Regions from separate parts of the Bacillus sp. FSL K6-3431 genome, predicted to be linked through region 2. Evidence: riboswitches for the same ligand, from Rfam matches in the RefSeq annotation. Region 2 holds a riboswitch; each other region holds the start of a gene.

Region 1 (4,323 bases), 3.6 Mb from region 2:
CTTGCTGAAAGTCGTGAGAAATCAAAGTTTCTCACGAATATATCAACAATCATTAGTTCATAACATTTAATTTTTATCTTCTTCGACTAACATTTCTTCAAAAGCTGCCGTTACTTTTTCGAATTCTTCGTCGTTCTCAATAGCAGCTAAATCCCCATCTTTATCGATTTTTAAAAAGTAGACATCAATATCCTCGTTATCTTCTTGTTGTAGATCTTCAACAAAGCTGACAGCTGCATACTCTGTGCCTTCGAATTCAGTTGTTGCTAATACCTCAACCTCGTGCTCTTGTTCATCTTCTTCACTAATTGTGAAAATTTCCCCTACTTCTATTTTCTCCATAACTTCCAACTCCTTTCATATAGATTAATTCCCATTATGAATCATTTTCATGCGCGAATATACAAGTTTCACCATTTAGATATAAAAATCTTTATTTTTTATATTGTATTATAAGAGGGCGTTCAAAAAATCACCAAATGATAAACAGCGAACTTCTTCCTTGGCAATAGTACTTCTACCTCATTATGTTATACTCGTGTGACAACCATTGGGGAATGGATAGTCAATCCGTTATGATGGCTATGTTGCCTTGTCTATAAACGAATGGGACTTTCTAGTTTATGTAAAAATATAAAGGGGAATAAATATGGACAAAAAAAATTTAGCAGATAAAATAATTGAAAACTATCAAAGCCAAGAGAATATGATGATTCTTGTGTTTGCTCAATGGTGTATAAATGCAGATTTAGATCCGGAGGCATTATATTTGCAGGCATATCCGAACCAAGGGAAAAATCCAGCGTTACGGGATGCGCTAGAACTTACAGTATCAAAAAGTGAGTCGGGATATATTAGTAACGATACATTATTTGAGGTATTATCTTTATTCGGGAATGATGATCTTGCGATTGTTGTTAATGAAGTAATCCAAAATCGTCAAAACCCTATCTAAAAAGTACGATGTCATCTGTATGTAATTTGTAATCCAATATAAACCTATTGTTATTTCTTAGCTATGCTAATATGAAATTGAATGAAGATAGCACAGAATTAATTGCTATCTTCATTCATTTTGTGAAAGTGCTCATACACTGAGCCTACGTATTATTTTATGACTAATTGCTCTACCTGGCACTGCTGAAAGGCATGCTCGAGATCATTGATTAGGTCATCTACATGTTCAATTCCAACGGACACCCTTAACAAACGATTACAAAGTCCGTACTTATTGCGGATTTCTTCTGGAATATCTGCATGTGTTTGTGTCGTCGGATAAGTGATTAAGCTTTCGACACCGCCTAAACTTTCCGCGAACGTAAATAATTGTATGGCTTTTAAAAATGGTGATACCCATTCCTCTTTGATTATCTTAAAGCTGAGCATTCCACCTCTGCCTGGATATAGAACCTCACTAACAAACGGACTTGCTGATAGATAGTCTTTTATTTTTATTGCATTTTCTTCATGCTGTCTCATCCGTAAAGCGAGTGTTTTCATTCCTCTAATTAACAGCCAACAATCAAACGGTGCTAAAACAGCGCCCGCACCATTATGATAGGCAAATAATTGATCGCTTATTTCTTTATCTCTTGCAACTACTAGACCAGCCAGTAAATCATTATGGCCACCCAAATATTTTGTTCCACTATGTATGACGACGTGTGCCCCAAGTTCTATCGGCCTTTGAATATATGGAGTATAAAAAGTATTGTCGACAATAAGCAAGAGTCGATGAAGTTCTGCAATTTTTGCGATTTTTGCTAAGTCAGTTTCTCTCATTAATGGATTTGTTGGTGTTTCGATAAAAATCGCTCTCGTATTTTTTTTGATGAATGGATCAATATCACCATCTGTTTCCTCATGCCAATAGGAAAAGCTTATTTTATACTTTTTTTCCAGCCATTCAAATAATCGGTAGGAACCACCATATATATCACGGGAAGCAATAATATGATCGCCGGATTCAAATAACGAAAATACTAATTGAATGGCACTCATGCCAGAACTACAAGCAAATCCACGATCCCCATTTTCCAACCTAGCAATGGCTACTTCAAGAACATCTCGGGTCGGATTCCCTGTTCTAATATAATCATAACCGTTATTCATGCCAACATCTGGATGGCGAAAAGCTGATGATAAATAGATTGGCGTGTTAATTGCACCTACAGCTTCACTTTGTTGATTGCCAATTTGAGCAAGTGTTGTTTCTTTTTGATATGTCATCTACACCCTTCTCCCTTACATATTTTTTTAAGAGGACCTTTTATAGGTGTTCAATAGTCCAGAAAAAGTTGCTGTTGAATGTTAGTTTCAGCTTACTTCTTCGCACCTTACGTATAGGAAATAAAATCTTCTGCAAACGAGAAGGAAGCTCTTTTAAGGTCGCTCACGCCCCATAAGCACTCAAAGTTCGGCACATCGTTTGCAAGTACGTCCTGTTAGCAACATTGAAGTCAAAACATCCTGTGCTAGTGCAGCAATGTTTTAAAGCTCGCTTCCTAGAACTTCGACAGATTGAAAGTCCTAGTACGGACGTTGCCACGCTACTTGGCGGTCTTAGTCGGTCTCTGCAACTTTTATCCTTTCTTTGAAACGCTCTTTAACGGAGAAGACTGCGTCTTCCGTGAACAATTTCTGCCTCCAAAAGCTATACAAAAAAAGCCCTCTTCGACAAGAAGAAGGCCCTTTTACATAAAAGGGTTTCTTCTTATCTTTCAAGTTGTTTCCAACTTGTTGGATGTAGCACCTTTCCGTCAAACGGTGGTTGCTGAGGTGTCGCAGGGCCATTTCCCTCAACCTCTCTTGATAAGAATATAATGTTATCTAATTACTAGTATCTATTCATTTCATATGACATTTATAAATGAACACGAAAAAACCGAAAATACACCTTTTATGCAAAAGGTAGTATCTCCGGTTGTCCGGTCGCTACTATTTATTTATTGTTCATTTAGTTTGTCATTCAATAGGATAGATTAAATGAATTATAGACAAATATTTGTAAATCGTCAAGCATTTTTTGAATTTTTTTCATTACTTAACAAGTGGACTTGATTGATTTGCCAATTTATTTGTGAAAGTCTAGTCCTGAATGGACTGCTTTTACATACCCTGCACGAATGACAAAATCTCCAAAATGCTCATCTTCAAACCGTTCTTTCGCATAATGATCAATGATCGGCTTCAACTCATCTAAAATTTCTTTTTCACCGATATTTTCCCTATATAATTTATTTAATCGATCTCCGGAAAAACCTGCGCCGAGATATAAATTATATTTTCCTGGCGCCTTTCCAATAAACCCGATTTCGCCTAAAGCAGGTCTAGAGCATCCGTTAGGGCATCCTGACATCCGTATAACAATCTCTTCATCGCGTAGGCCTGCATCATCCAATAATAATTCTATTTTTTCAAGAAGGGAAGGTAGATATCGTTCCGCTTCAGCCATCGCAAGACCACATGTTGGTAAAGATACACAAGCCATGGAATTTCTCCGTAATGCCGAGTGGCTTTTTCCGTCTGTTAGCCCATATTCTTTAATTAGTTCCTCGATTTGATGCTTTTTTTGATCAGGAATATTACCAATAATTAGGTTTTGATTTGCAGTAAGTCTGAAATCACCCAGATGAATCTTTGCAATTTCTCTGAGACCAGTCATTAAAAGATATTCATCTAAATCTTGAATACGTCCATTTTGAACAAAGAGTGTGAAATGCCATTTATCATTATTACCCTTAACCCAGCCATAACGATCCCCGTTATGATCAAATTGGTACGATCGTGCTTCCTCAAGCTTCCATCCAATTCGGTCCGTTAATTCATCCAATAGCCAGTCAAGACCTCGCGCATCAATCGTATATTTAAAACGAGCATTTTTCCTGACGGATCTGTTTCCATAATCCCTTTGGATGGTCATTATTTTTTCAGCGACATCAATAATCTTGTCGACTGGGCTAAATCCAATGACTCGTGCCAACTGAGGATATGTTTCCGTATCCCCGTGAGTCATTCCCATACCACCACCGACAGCGATGTTAAACCCTTGTAGATTACCATTTTCGTAAATAGCAATTAAACCTAGGTCTTGGGAGAAAACATCGACATCATTGGAAGGTGGAACTGCAATTCCGATTTTAAATTTACGCGGTAAATATACCGGTCCGTAGATAGGCTCTGTTTCTTCATCATTATCCAAACTGTCCACTACTTTTTCTCCATCAAGCCAAATTTCATGATAAGCTTTTGTTTGTGGAGATAGATGCTCGCTTAATTTTTGTGACCATTCATATACTTCCGTATGAACTTCAGACTGATATG
Region 2 (4,323 bases):
TGATATCTATACCAAACAATCCTTGAAATATTGCTGGCAGTCCGTAATAAACTAAAAATAGTAAAATTACTGAAGGGGTACATCTTAATACATTTGTATATCCATTACCCATTACTCTCCATATTTTATTCTTACTTAACTTTGCCATAGCCACCAAGAAACCAAATAGGACACCGAAAATTACTGAAAATATAACGATTAAGAATGTGATTGCTAAATAAGGAAGAATCTCGGGATAATATCGAAAAATAACTGTAAAATCAAATGCATGCATGTTAGCACCTCCTTGCTTTTATATAGACTTTCGGCATTCACCAAGCCGGATGGTACAAGACTTTCTTGTGCCACTTTTTCATGTCTCCCCCTACTTTTAATAGGGGAATAGTTCACTCTTTATTAGTAGAATTACCCATTCTGTATGGAATGAGATAAATACTCTATAAATCAACCACGCACTACCTTGGTAAAGCAACAATGTTTGCAAAAACAACCTTTTTAAAAAATAAATATATGATGCTTCTTTGGCATGTCTCTTTTTGAAAAAATTTGAAAACGAATACCAAATATTCAATAAAGCTTAATTCCCAGTAGGTTTTTGGAAATTCAGCAGATTTACGCCTCGAAATTCGGAGAGCCTATTTTAGACCATTACGATATTTGTAAAGTTAGGCAATGCATAGAATTTTTGTGTTTTTTGAATCCCCTTATGCTTAGCAAGAGGATTCTTCTATTTGCAGAACTCAAGTTACATTAATTACTTTCTTCAAGGAGTTTAAATGTATCTTCATCCAGAAATTCAACTAGTAAATCATTTGGTATTTTTTCCTTTTTCAATTCTTTCATTACAACATCATAGGCATCAGCGAGTTCTTGCTCCTTTTTATTAAATAGAGGATATGTCTTTGTTGCCGTAAAGCCATTGTATGTTAGGTCATCTTTTAAATGGTGATAAGCTCCGTCTTTAGCTACTACCGTCTTATTGAATGAAGTTTTAATAGTAAGCATGGCATCATATCTTCCTTCTGAAATCCAAATCGGCCAGTCGGAAACAGTAAAAGTTTCAGAGTTTTCAACAGTAATCTGATTGTCCGGATTTTTTTCGTTATAAGCCAGAACTAAACTATATTGTGCATCTTGAGGGGCGATTGGGATCAATTTTTTCTTTAGTTCAGCAATATCGGATAAATCTTGAACAAGATCTTTATCCTCTGTTCTCATTATTAACCCTGAACTACTTGCACCTAGGTTTTCTTCAGGATAAACATATTTTTTTGCTCTTGCTTCTGTGTAAAAGGTATTTTTTACACCTACATTATATTTACCAGTTTCGACACCAATTAATAAATCATCATCTGTTGTAGGTATAAATTCAAATTCATAGTCGGGAAGACGTTCATCTACCAGTTTCATTATTTCAACATCATAGCCTGTAGCATTTCCTTTTTCATCTTGGTAGGTAATAGGTACACCAGTTAGTGCATAGGCAATTTTAATTTTTCTTACATCATCAGTACTTGCTTTATTCGTATTTGCATCTTCTGTCCCCTTAGAGCAACCTGTAGTAAAAATCAATACTAGCACTGTAATTCCAATCCAATTTCTCAAATATTTCACTTTATATCCCTCCATATTTTTATAGTCGCTATCAACATATCGATTCTTTAATTATCATCTATTGCTTTTTCTTGTTTTATTGCTGATAATGCTAAATTTTTAATCGTCATATCATCCATGGGTGGATTATGCAAACCAGCCCTTACATCACGATAATACCGTTGTAAAGGATTGCTACGTTGTAGACTTTTTGCTCCTACAATCCTCATTGCTTTATCGATAATTGATATTGCTGCATTTGTAACTGTATGTTTAACGACACCTAGTTCATTGGTGAGATAGTTACTTCGCGATTCATCATCATAGGCTGCTGCAACGCTATAAATTAGATGTCTTGCTTTTATTAACTCTAAATCCATTTCACCTAGATGCTGTTGGACATTAGGTAATTGGCTAATTGGTCCGTTAAGACTATTTGGTGAATGATGGTTGGCAAAATGTATTGCATAGTCGCGTGCAGACTGGGCGATACCTAGATAACAAGCAGGAATGTGAAGATTCCAGCCACTTAATTGTCCGCCAGGTGTGTCAGGAAGTTCAACAAGTTTCGAATCATCGACCTTTACATTTTGGAGTACGAGATCATGGCTACCTGATCCTCTCATAGAAATGACGTCCCACGTTTCATCAATTGTTAGTCCCTCTAAATCTTTATGTAGAAGGAAAAAACCAACTTTCTGTTTCTCTTCGATCCATGCAGATGTAAGAAAATAAGTTAATGCAGGAGATGCAGTTGTAAAGTTTTTACGCCCCGATATAATCCAAGAATCGCCTTTTTTGACTGCATTTGTTCCCGGGCGGCCACCCCTACTCGGGCTTCCTGTTTGTGCTTCACTAACAGATCGATTCACTAATGCGCCATTAAGAATTTCTTCAGCAAAAAAAGTTAGTTTTTCATCATCCCAAAGCTTTTTTTCAAAAATATCTCCAATAACCCCAAGATTCCAACCAATAGAAAGTGCTGTAGTAGCATCAAAACTAGCCAGCGTTTCTTGAAGGAGGACCATACCATAGATGGATATACCTTCTCCGCCGTAAGATTTTGGAAGGGTAATACTTGAATATCCCATATCAACTAAATCTTGAATACTTTCTTTTGGAAACATTGCTAGTTCATCAATTTGAGTTGATTGATCATTAAACTTCGTTCTTTTCTCATGCAATCTTTGTAACCATAATCTTTGATGTTCTGTTTTTACAAATAAGTTCATCACATTTTTTCCTCCTAGGTCATTAAGTTTACTTTAATTAAATAAAGCCTATAGGTTTTGTCGGGATTAATATTATAAAAAACTGAATTCCGTTGAAGATTATATATATATTATGATGGGCAACATATTTTGTGTTTTAACATTAATGTTAAAACATAAAATATCTTTCTTTATATAAAAATCAATTATGCCTCGGCGGAATTGCGTCCAGATTTTATCGAGCTCGCTCAATAAACTTCCTCTAAAAATCTGTGACATCCGCTGGAGGTTTTAACTTCATTCAGCCGGAGTTTGCACTCCCAATGAATGAGGTAAATCGCAGCCACTTATAGAAGTGGGGGACTTCTGCTGAATGAAGTTAAATGTACGCAAATGATGATCCGAAGTGAACAACTCGGCAACATAACAAATTTACTTTTCATCCATATTGGAAGACTTTAAAACTAGGAAAAAATCCCCCTTTTCCAAAATAAAAAGAGGGATTGACTTGTATGCCAAACGCTCTTATCTTTCAAGATTAAACTCTTGCTGGATTTAGCACCTTTCTGTCATGCAGAGGTTGCTGAAGCATCATTGGGTCAGTCCCTAAGCTTCTCTTGATAAGAAGGATGAAGTTGTTGAAATTTACTTTATGCTATCTCCGTTATTTTGTCAATACATAAATCGCACTATTATTATATGAATAATGGGTTTTGGGTGGATTCATGGATTTTTGTGGATAAAAAAATGTTCAGGTCGTTCAATTCAGAGATTCAGATTTTCTATTTATAAAAATGGAAAGTGGAATTAATGTAAAAGGATATTTTAACTTTTTGGCGAAATTAACATTAGAAGCCATATATGAGCGACTATATACTGACCATTTAGCACTTTAATGACCAACTTGCGACTCAGCAAATTTATGAGCCACTGGCGGCTAAATACTGGCGACTCAGCAAATTTATGAGCCACTCACGATATTTACTGGCGACTCAGCAATTTTATGAGCGACTCACGATATTTACTGGCGACTCAGCAAATTTATGAGCGGCTCACGATATTTACTGGCGACTCAGCAAATTTATGAGCCACTGGCGATATTTACTGGCGACTCAGCAAATTTATGAGCGACTCGCGATATTTACTGGCGACTCAGCAATTTTATGAGCGACTCACGATATTTACTGGCGACTCAGCAGTCAAGTCCAGACAATTGTGTAATTTAGTTTACAATGTTTTCTTTATGATATTTAGTTATAGTTGGCTATTTTATTTCATCAAGTGAAAAGGGGGTACCCCCTTTTCACTTGATGAAATTGTCATTTTATAAACTCTTTTTTCCGCTTCGTTCTCTGTTTTCATAATCCATTAGTATTGCACCGATAAGTCGAAATGCAGATTGATTATTCGGGAAGATACGTATGACTCTTTCTCTCCTGCGAACCTCCTGATTAAGCCTTTCAAGTGAATTTGTGCTCGCTAGATAACGATGATAACGAGAAGGCTGGTTGAGAAATTG
Region 3 (4,323 bases), 2.3 Mb from region 2:
TATCAAAAACGTCCACTATATATAAGATTTAAAGAATCCGTTTCACGCTTACTATCACCAGTTCTTTAAAGGAAGAAAGGGGGGACGGATGAAATGTGGCTTTCAATTGGTTCTTTATCCTTCCCAGTCTCTTGGGTAGCGATCGTAATAGCATTTTTTCTAACGACTGGCATGTTGTTGCTTTTAAAGAAAAAGCATATAGCTGATTATTATGGGAATGCTATTTTTATATTTATTATCACGTGGAAATTGAGTGTAATTTTATTTCAATTTAAATTCAGTATACAGAACCCTTTAACTATATTGTATTTTAATGGTGGGATAAAAGGTTTTTGGCTTGGACTGATCGCTGGATGCATATACTTATTTATTATAGGTAAAAGAAAAAAACAAGCGGAAATGAGCATAGGTGACATTTTCCAAGTATGGTTAATGACGTTTTCTATTTATGAGATTGTTATAAGCATAGTAGATGATTACCCTTTATTGTTTAGAGTGATACTCATCTTAATCAATTTTGGATTTGTTGTAATGGCCATTTTAAAAAATAACCAAATAAGATGGCTACAGCAATTACTCATTTTGTTTACGGTTATTCAGCTACTTATTTATTCGGTAATGGATCGACTTTTTTCCGTTCCAATTATGACATATATAATAGTAGTTATTGCATTACTTATCATATCTAAAATAAAGAAAGTTGGTGCCAAGTGAAGAAAAATATTTTTGGGTTAATAGTTATCGTGATTTTAATCAGTATTGTTACAGTGAATATTGTAAAAGAAGTACAAGCAAAAAAAGCAGAGGAATTGGCCCAAGAAGAATTTTTAATGGAATCATCAACAAAGGAAGCACAAGTAGATACTGCTGCACCTGGGCTAACAACAGGAGATCAACCACCCGACTTCGAATTGGAAACACTGGATGGTGAATCAATTAAACTGTCTGATTATAAAGGCAAAAAAGTGATTTTGAATTTTTGGGCGACTTGGTGTCCCCCATGTAAGGCGGAAATGCCTCATATGGAGAACTATTACAAAACGGCTGCCGAGAATGATAATGTTGAAATAATTGCAGTAAATTTAACGAATGCAGAACGTGGTGTCAATAAAAGAGACAAAATCAGCAAATTTATTAAAGAGTATGAATTAACATTTCCAATACCTCTAGATGAAAAAGGAAATGTTGGTAATGAATATCAAATACTAACAATACCAACAACGTATATGATTGATAGTAATGGATTTATTCATAAACGAATTGTCGGTCCAATGGATGAAGAAATGATTGGAAAATTAGTTAAGGAAATGAAGTAGTGAACATTACCACGTAAATAGATGCTCGTTTCATAACAGGAACGAGCATCTATTTAGATCCGTACGTTTAGTGATTACACTATCTAAAGCATACATGAGTTCCTTATCACAAAAGAACTAGCCTTGTGTACAATCTAGGTTAGACAGCATTTAAAAACTTAAAATTTTAAAATAAGTGAAAAAGGGTTGACATTATTCAAATACGTAGTATACTAATTTTTAAGAGTTCATTGAACTATCTAAAATTTAATAATAAGCATTACTCTTATCTAGAGCGGCGGAGGGAATAGGCCCTGCGATGCCCGGCAACCTTCAGATGATTTTATCTGAAAAGGTGCTAATTCCTACAGGTTATTTAGTAACCTGGAAGATAAGGGGAGGAACTGTATATACGCCCTCTTCTTATTCAGAAGAGGGCTTTTTGTATAAAGAAGATTGCAGAAAATATTATGCAACCTTTTAACCAAGTTTACCAATCAAATTACTATAATATTTAGGGGGATAAAAAAATGTCAGAACAAAACTTTAAGCCAGAAACTTTATTACTTCATGGTGGGCAAGAGCCTGATGAAACAGGGTCACGAGGTGTACCAGTTTATAGAACAACTTCTTATGTATTCGAAAACACGGAGCATGCTCAAAAACTATTTGGTTTAGAGGTTTCTGGAAATATTTATTCTCGAATCATGAACCCGACAGTCGACGTATTTGAAAAGCGAGTCGCATTGTTAGAAGGCGGAACTGCCGCAGTTGCATTATCATCTGGAATGGCTGCTATTGCATTTTCAATCTTAAATATTGCACATGCAGGTGATGAAATTTTAGCTGCTACAGATTTATATGGTGGAACATACAATTTGTTCGCTGTAACGCTCCCAAGATACGGAATTAAAGTAAACTTTGTTAACCCGAAAGATCCGGAAAACTTCCGTAAAGCAATAACTCCGAAAACGAAAGCAATTTTTGCAGAAGTTATCGGCAACCCAAGCTTGCATATTCTTGATACTGAAGCAGTTGCTAAGATTGCGCATGAAAGCAATATTCCGTTAATCGTAGACAGTACATTTGCAACTCCATACTTAAGCAGACCGATTGAACACGGTGCAGATATTGTCGTCCATTCAGCTACAAAATGGATTGGTGGTCATGGAACAGCAATAGGTGGAGTTGTTGTAGACAGCGGAAAATTTGATTGGAACAATGAGAAATTCCCTGGATTCACTGAGCCTGACCATTCGTATCACGGCATCCGTTTTGGCATCGATGTACCAGATGCAGCATTTGCTACTAAATTACGTGTTCAGCTGCTACGTGACTTTGGACCTTGCTTAAGTCCTGACAATGCGTTCATTTTCTTGCAAGGATTGGAAACATTACATCTACGCATTACGAAACATGTGGAGAATGCAAAAGCAGTGGCAGAATATTTACAACAAAATGATGCAGTTGAGTGGGTTGCATATCCTGGTCTTAAAAGTCATCCATCATATGAACTTGCACAGAAGTATTTCCCTAAAGGTGCTGGAGCGATCGTGAACTTTGGAATAAAAGGTGGCCGCGAAGCTGGTAGAAATACAATAGATAATGTCAAACTGTTTTCTCATGTTGCTAATGTTGGAGATGCTAAATCATTGATTATTCACCCTGCTTCTACTACACATCAGCAGTTAAGTGGAGATGATTTAAAAGCAACAGGTGTAACAGAGGAATTGATTCGCCTTGCAGTTGGATTAGAGGCAATTGAAGATATAACAGCAGATCTGGAACAAGCAATCGCAAAATCTGTTGAAGCTACTACTAAATAATACTTCAGGATAACAGGGGCTGAGCGCATTGCGTCTCAGCCTTTTGATTTTAAACATTAGGAGGGGAAACAAATGGCAGTCATCAAGGCAGCAATACTCGGTTTTGGAACAGTAGGAGAAGGAGTGTACGAAGCAGTTCAAACACATCAGCAGCAATTGCAGGATATACTTGATGCTGAAGTGCAAATTGTTGGAGTGCTTATCCAAGATTTAGAAAAGAATCGTAGTATCTCCGAAGATGTATTAGTGACAACTAATTTCGAGGAGATATTAAATATCCCAGATCTACAAGTTGTATTTGAAGCAATTGTGGGCGAGGATCCAAGTTATATATATTTGGAAAGAGCGATGGAACAAGGCTGCGATATCGTCACTGCAAATAAGGTGATGTTTGCAAGGCATGGAGAAAGGCTATTACGCAAAGCTTATGAGCAAGGCGTCCAGATTGGTTATGAAGCAACTGTAGCCGGTGGTGTGCCTATAATCAGAACACTGGCACATCAATTGCAGGTGAATAAGGTAGAGCGTATTCAAGCTATTTTAAATGGTACATCGAACTATATATTAACAGAAATGAGAAATAAACAATTATCTTTTGAGGAAGTATTGAAGACCGCTCAGGAACTTGGTTATGCGGAGGCAGATCCGACTAATGATGTAGAGGGATTTGATGCGTTTTATAAACTGATGATATTAAGTAGTCTTGTATTCGGCAGCCAGCCTAGCTGGGATGAAGTAAATGTTAAGGGGATTTCAGCCGTATCCAATGAACAGATTGAAGTGGCTTATAACAATGGCCATCGTTATAAGCATATTGCTGAAGTGACAAAAAAAGACGGAAAAATACTTGCGTCTGTCAGTCCTGTATTAACTGATGCAAATCACCCACTTTATAATGTAGAAGGTGTGGACAATGCAATACTTGTTCAAGCCACATTAGCTGGTACGATTACAATACAAGGTCCTGGAGCGGGGAGCGATCCAACTGCAAGCGCAATGATCGAAGATTTTGCTCATATTTTTCAAAAGAAAAAAGCTAGTTATGCATTGAATTAAGAAGAAGACATGTTTCCATTCCTATCATATCTTGTCCACATACAACATATCATGTATGGAAGTAATATTCTTACGTGAGTGGGTGGAGGGATAGGATGAAAAAAAAGTGGCTTACGATAATTATTGTCTGCTCATTCCTCATTGGC
Region 4 (4,323 bases), 2.3 Mb from region 2:
TAATACCGAGACTCTTTTCATTATCCGCAATATCTTGAATAAATTGACGATCTATTTTTATCCCATTAACAGGGAAATGCTGTAAATATTGAAAGGCCGAAAATCCCGTACCAAAATCATCAATGCTCACAGTAAAGCCAAGTTGATGAAGTTGCTTCATCCGAGCTTGAACTAAAGTGAAGTCCTCCATCGCTACGTTTTCAGTAATTTCAATATTAAGATTTGCAGGATTCACATTGTACTTTTCTAGACTCCGCTTTAAATAGTCATATAGACTTACATGTAAAAAGTGACGTGGCGAAATATTCACCGATAAGGTAAATTCATCAGTCTCGCTTACATTCCATTTCTCCAATTGTTCAAATGATTGCTCAATGACCCATTCACCAATCGGTATAATAAGTCCCGTGGATTCAGCCAAATTGATGAACTCCATTGGGGTGACTAGGCCACGCTCTGGGTGGTTCCAGCGTATCAATGACTCAAAGCCGATGATTTTTCCTGATAGACAGTCGATTTGTGGTTGATAGTATAATTCAAATTCATTTAAATCTAATGCTCTGCGCATATTCATTTCAATGATTAAATCATTGGCCATCACACTAAACATATTACTTGTAAACCGCGCTTTCACGTTACGGATATTTTTCTTTCTTCCCATGTTTAAAGCAATTTGTGCGGTTTGTAAACATTTCTTTGCATCATCGCCATGATCAGGATAAATACTCACACCATAGCTATGTGTCATATACACTTCCTGTCCCAAAATATACATGGGTTGTAATAATTGATTCATCACTTGTTCAATAGAATCCATTGCTACATTCGTATCACGTCCCGCTGGAAGGAAAATGGCGAAATGATCAAAACCGATACGTCCTAATATCCCATTATCACCGAATATTTCTTGAATACTGTTAGCTGTATGAATGATCACTTCATCCCCCCCGGCATGGCCGAGAACATCTTGGATATTGCTAAATTGATCAAGCTTTAAGTAAACCATTAAACCTTTTTCTTTCACCTTTATCTTTTGCATTTTTTTATTTACTAATTCAAAAAATGCATACTGGTTGGATAGCCCTGTTAACTGATCTACATATGCAAGTTGTTTCATTTCATTTTCCGTTTCAATTCGCTGTTTACGTTCAAATAGGAAGCTTATCATATCAACCAGCGTCCTAACAGTCTCTTGGTTTAATTCAGTCCATATCCTTTGCGAGAAGGATTCACAGCAAAGTATCCCTAAAATACCAGTACTTAAAACAAGTGGTACTTCCAATATTGATTGTGTTTCCGTTACTTCTTGAAAATATTTGAACTTATACCCAAGTACTGCATCCTCTGAAATATCTTCTACAGCAAAAGATCTTCCATTTAGTATTTGTTCGAAATATAATGGCGCATCCTTTTGTTCATATACCCAATCAGAAAAACATTCATCGATATTGCGATTGAATGAATATTGACATTGCAAACTTGTCTTGTCTTCATTAAATAACCATATACTTACACGGTCCGCATCAAGGACCGTTGTAATCGTTTGACAAATTTCTTGTATTAACGATTCAATAGCCTCTTTCGACATTAGCTTTGACTTTGCCAATTCAAACAAACGATGTTGTTGCATGCGTAGCATCTTCTCATGCTCTAATGATAAATATAATCGTCTTTGATCACATGGTGACATATACAGAAGTAGCGATTCTTCCTCAAATGGCACAGAAATAACTTCATAACGTCGACTGTTCATATCCATATAAAACAGTTCCTCTGTGACGTCTTCTTGCCTCTTAATGCGCTGCAAAATTTTTTCGCTATTATTGTTCAATACATTGCAACGATCACTAATCGAAGTATATGTATGGTTTTTCATGTGGTATAGCAATACACAGGGAGCTTGCTGCTCATCCATGCTGTTGCCCCCTTCTTAGAAAATGTTAAATTCCGACAAATCATTATCGATTATTATATCGACTCAACAAAAAATATTTCCAGTAAGATATTAAAATAATATTCGAACGATGTCGAAAACACCGTGCATTTTGTCGAAAAAAAACACGATTTACTATTCAGGAATATCCTTAAATAGTAAACCGCTAGCTGGCTTAAAAGTTAATTTAATGTGTTTTCTTAATTTAAACTCGGTTACTTATTCTTACAACTTTTCAAATTTGTCTTTACTTTTTTACTGAGCCAAGTTTAGTTGCCTGTGAAAATCGCTTTTTTTCATTTTTTTCAATTTGTGTAACCTTACCATCATGCACGGTAATAACGATAGAACCATAGTCAATACTGCTTAATTCCGATTTAATGTAATCAATTACTTTTTCATCTTGGGTAGCCATTGCCATCCCCTCCATTTCTTAAATAAAATGTCAGATCCATAGTGCTTACACAACATTAAGAGTGTAGAAATAGGTATATAATTAATTAAAATTCATGCGTTCCTAACGAACAAAAAACCTCCAACTCTAGTACATATGAGTGGAGGTTCAACGGACATCATGCCCAATTAAAGCACACTCATCTTTAGAATACATAGTATTCTTCTGAAATTAGCACCATACAATATACAATTGCTGGTTGCTGAGGCATCGCAGGGTCAGTCCCTCCGCCTCTCTCGATAAGTTTTACTATTCAGTTATTTAGAATTTTTTAAATAAAGCTATGTATAATATTGTAAATTACTTTTCACTTTGCGTCAATCCCATTTTTAAAAATGGTTAAACATACATATAAAGCACTATATTAAAATTAATTAATACGCTGCATTTAAATAATGCCAAAAGTTTTTAACAAACTAAGAGCAACGATACTGTAGCCGATAAATGCCCGAAATTTCTTACCACGTCGGTAATATAAAATCGCGACAATTATTCCTAAAAGAGGCGCTGCTGTTAATAAAGTAAGAAGCAAACCGACAATCAACGTTACAATGATAGATGATTTATCCAACCATGAATTAGCTGAATCTGAGTCTGCCCCGGACTTTTCACGGGCAACGTATTTTTTTAATTCCACAATACGAGCATTTAAATCATGATCCTTTTTATCATTTAACTTATCAGCAATTGCAACTAAATATTCAACTCCATCTAAGCTATCTCCTGGCTGAATATTATCGACAAAATGTAGTATCATGTTTAATTCCTTTTCACGTTCTTCTTCATTTTTAGGTATCGAGAGGATTGTTTTGCGCACACGATTAAAATCAGTGATATACATATTAACCATATTACCTGGTAACATTAAGAAATCAATAAAAGTCGGTATAAAGTCAATTGTTTTTTCAACCTTTTTATTTCTCATTAGCTTGTTAATGAGAGTTTTTATCTCTTTATATTTTTTTTGTTTCTTGTATATCCGAACTAATAGCTCATATGGCTCACTTTTTTCTGGAAAGTGGGAAATAAATTGCTTACCTGCCTTTTCAGCTTCGTTATTTTGTTCGATTTGTTGATGAGAATATATTGTATAATAATAGCGAAACATATAATCATCTTCTGTCATTGGTTGCATACTTTTCAATTGTCGCAATACATATGCAATATTACCGAGCATATACTCACAAACAATATCTGCTCTCAATAAATCCATACTTGGATCGCCATTAACCATTTCTTGCTTTACTAAATCAAGTGCATCCTCGTACTCACTTTGTTCTATTAATTGAAGAATATGATCCAGCACATTGTCGTATATACTTTCCGGATGGAACATCTGATCATAAGCAATCCTCTCGTTAGCATTGCTTAATATTTCATATGCTTTTCGAATCAACTTAAATTCTTCTGGGTGCTTTTCATTCGTATACATTCTAATTTTACGATGATAGGCTCGCTTTATTTCCTCTTCTGTCGCCTCGTAATCTACTTCTAATATTTCGTAATATGTTAAAGTTTCCGTTATCATTCTTTCGTCACCTATCAATAAAATATAATTTAGAAAAGCACAAGCGTCCTTTTTGCATAATCCTAACATTGGCTATGTGTTTTATATTACAGTTGATTTTTGGCTCAACACTATTCTTTAACTATAAAATGTGATTTCTATTAAAAATTAAATGCTCTACCTTATCTTTACCTAGAGAAGTGAAGATAATTGCTGCTCAAGCTTTTTGATTAAAACGATATTTCCCGTTTCGATCGCATGAGTTAAAGCAGTAAGTAATCCGCCGATTATTTCGTTCTTTTCTGGTGAATTATGTTCCATCTTTCGTTTTGCCTGTAATGTTAGCGCATGTACACTAGCTAGTAGTTCCGAATCAACACGCTCATTTTCCAAACGAGCAAACGATTGATCGATTTCTTTATCAGACAT

What was found. A riboswitch is a leader RNA that binds a small molecule or an ion and turns the genes downstream of it on or off. The one in region 2 is predicted to bind S-adenosylmethionine.
Region 1: another riboswitch for S-adenosylmethionine. It lies ahead of MHB53_RS04525 (methionine biosynthesis PLP-dependent protein); the one in region 2 lies ahead of MHB53_RS21540 (acyl-CoA dehydrogenase family protein).
Region 3: another riboswitch for S-adenosylmethionine. It lies ahead of MHB53_RS11090 (O-acetylhomoserine aminocarboxypropyltransferase/cysteine synthase family protein); the one in region 2 lies ahead of MHB53_RS21540 (acyl-CoA dehydrogenase family protein).
Region 4: another riboswitch for S-adenosylmethionine. It lies ahead of MHB53_RS11220 (YezD family protein); the one in region 2 lies ahead of MHB53_RS21540 (acyl-CoA dehydrogenase family protein).

What each region holds. Positions count from the first base shown of each region.
Region 1 is NZ_JBBOCT010000001.1:889,249-893,571, forward strand. It holds gene MHB53_RS04515 (DUF1292 domain-containing protein) at 67-342, opposite strand; gene MHB53_RS04520 (hypothetical protein) at 650-955, shown strand; gene MHB53_RS04525 (methionine biosynthesis PLP-dependent protein) at 1,108-2,229, opposite strand; SAM riboswitch class I at 2,711-2,818, opposite strand; gene cysI (assimilatory sulfite reductase (NADPH) hemoprotein subunit) at 3,074-4,323, opposite strand, start outside.
Region 2 is NZ_JBBOCT010000001.1:4,469,990-4,474,312, forward strand. It holds gene MHB53_RS21530 (amino acid ABC transporter permease) at 1-274, opposite strand, end outside; gene MHB53_RS21535 (transporter substrate-binding domain-containing protein) at 751-1,614, opposite strand; gene MHB53_RS21540 (acyl-CoA dehydrogenase family protein) at 1,662-2,828, opposite strand; SAM riboswitch class I at 3,327-3,431, opposite strand; gene MHB53_RS21545 (IS256 family transposase) at 4,129-4,323, opposite strand, start outside.
Region 3 is NZ_JBBOCT010000001.1:2,154,191-2,158,513, reverse strand. It holds gene cls (cardiolipin synthase) at 1-69, shown strand, start outside; gene MHB53_RS11100 (hypothetical protein) at 94-714, shown strand; gene MHB53_RS11095 (redoxin domain-containing protein) at 711-1,316, shown strand; SAM riboswitch class I at 1,579-1,693, shown strand; gene MHB53_RS11090 (O-acetylhomoserine aminocarboxypropyltransferase/cysteine synthase family protein) at 1,826-3,121, shown strand; gene MHB53_RS11085 (homoserine dehydrogenase) at 3,194-4,177, shown strand; gene MHB53_RS11080 (S41 family peptidase) at 4,273-4,323, shown strand, end outside.
Region 4 is NZ_JBBOCT010000001.1:2,179,359-2,183,681, forward strand. It holds gene MHB53_RS11215 (sensor domain-containing phosphodiesterase) at 1-1,915, opposite strand, end outside; gene MHB53_RS11220 (YezD family protein) at 2,181-2,348, opposite strand; SAM riboswitch class I at 2,524-2,633, opposite strand; gene MHB53_RS11225 (J domain-containing protein) at 2,776-3,915, opposite strand; gene MHB53_RS11230 (Hsp70 family protein) at 4,087-4,323, opposite strand, start outside.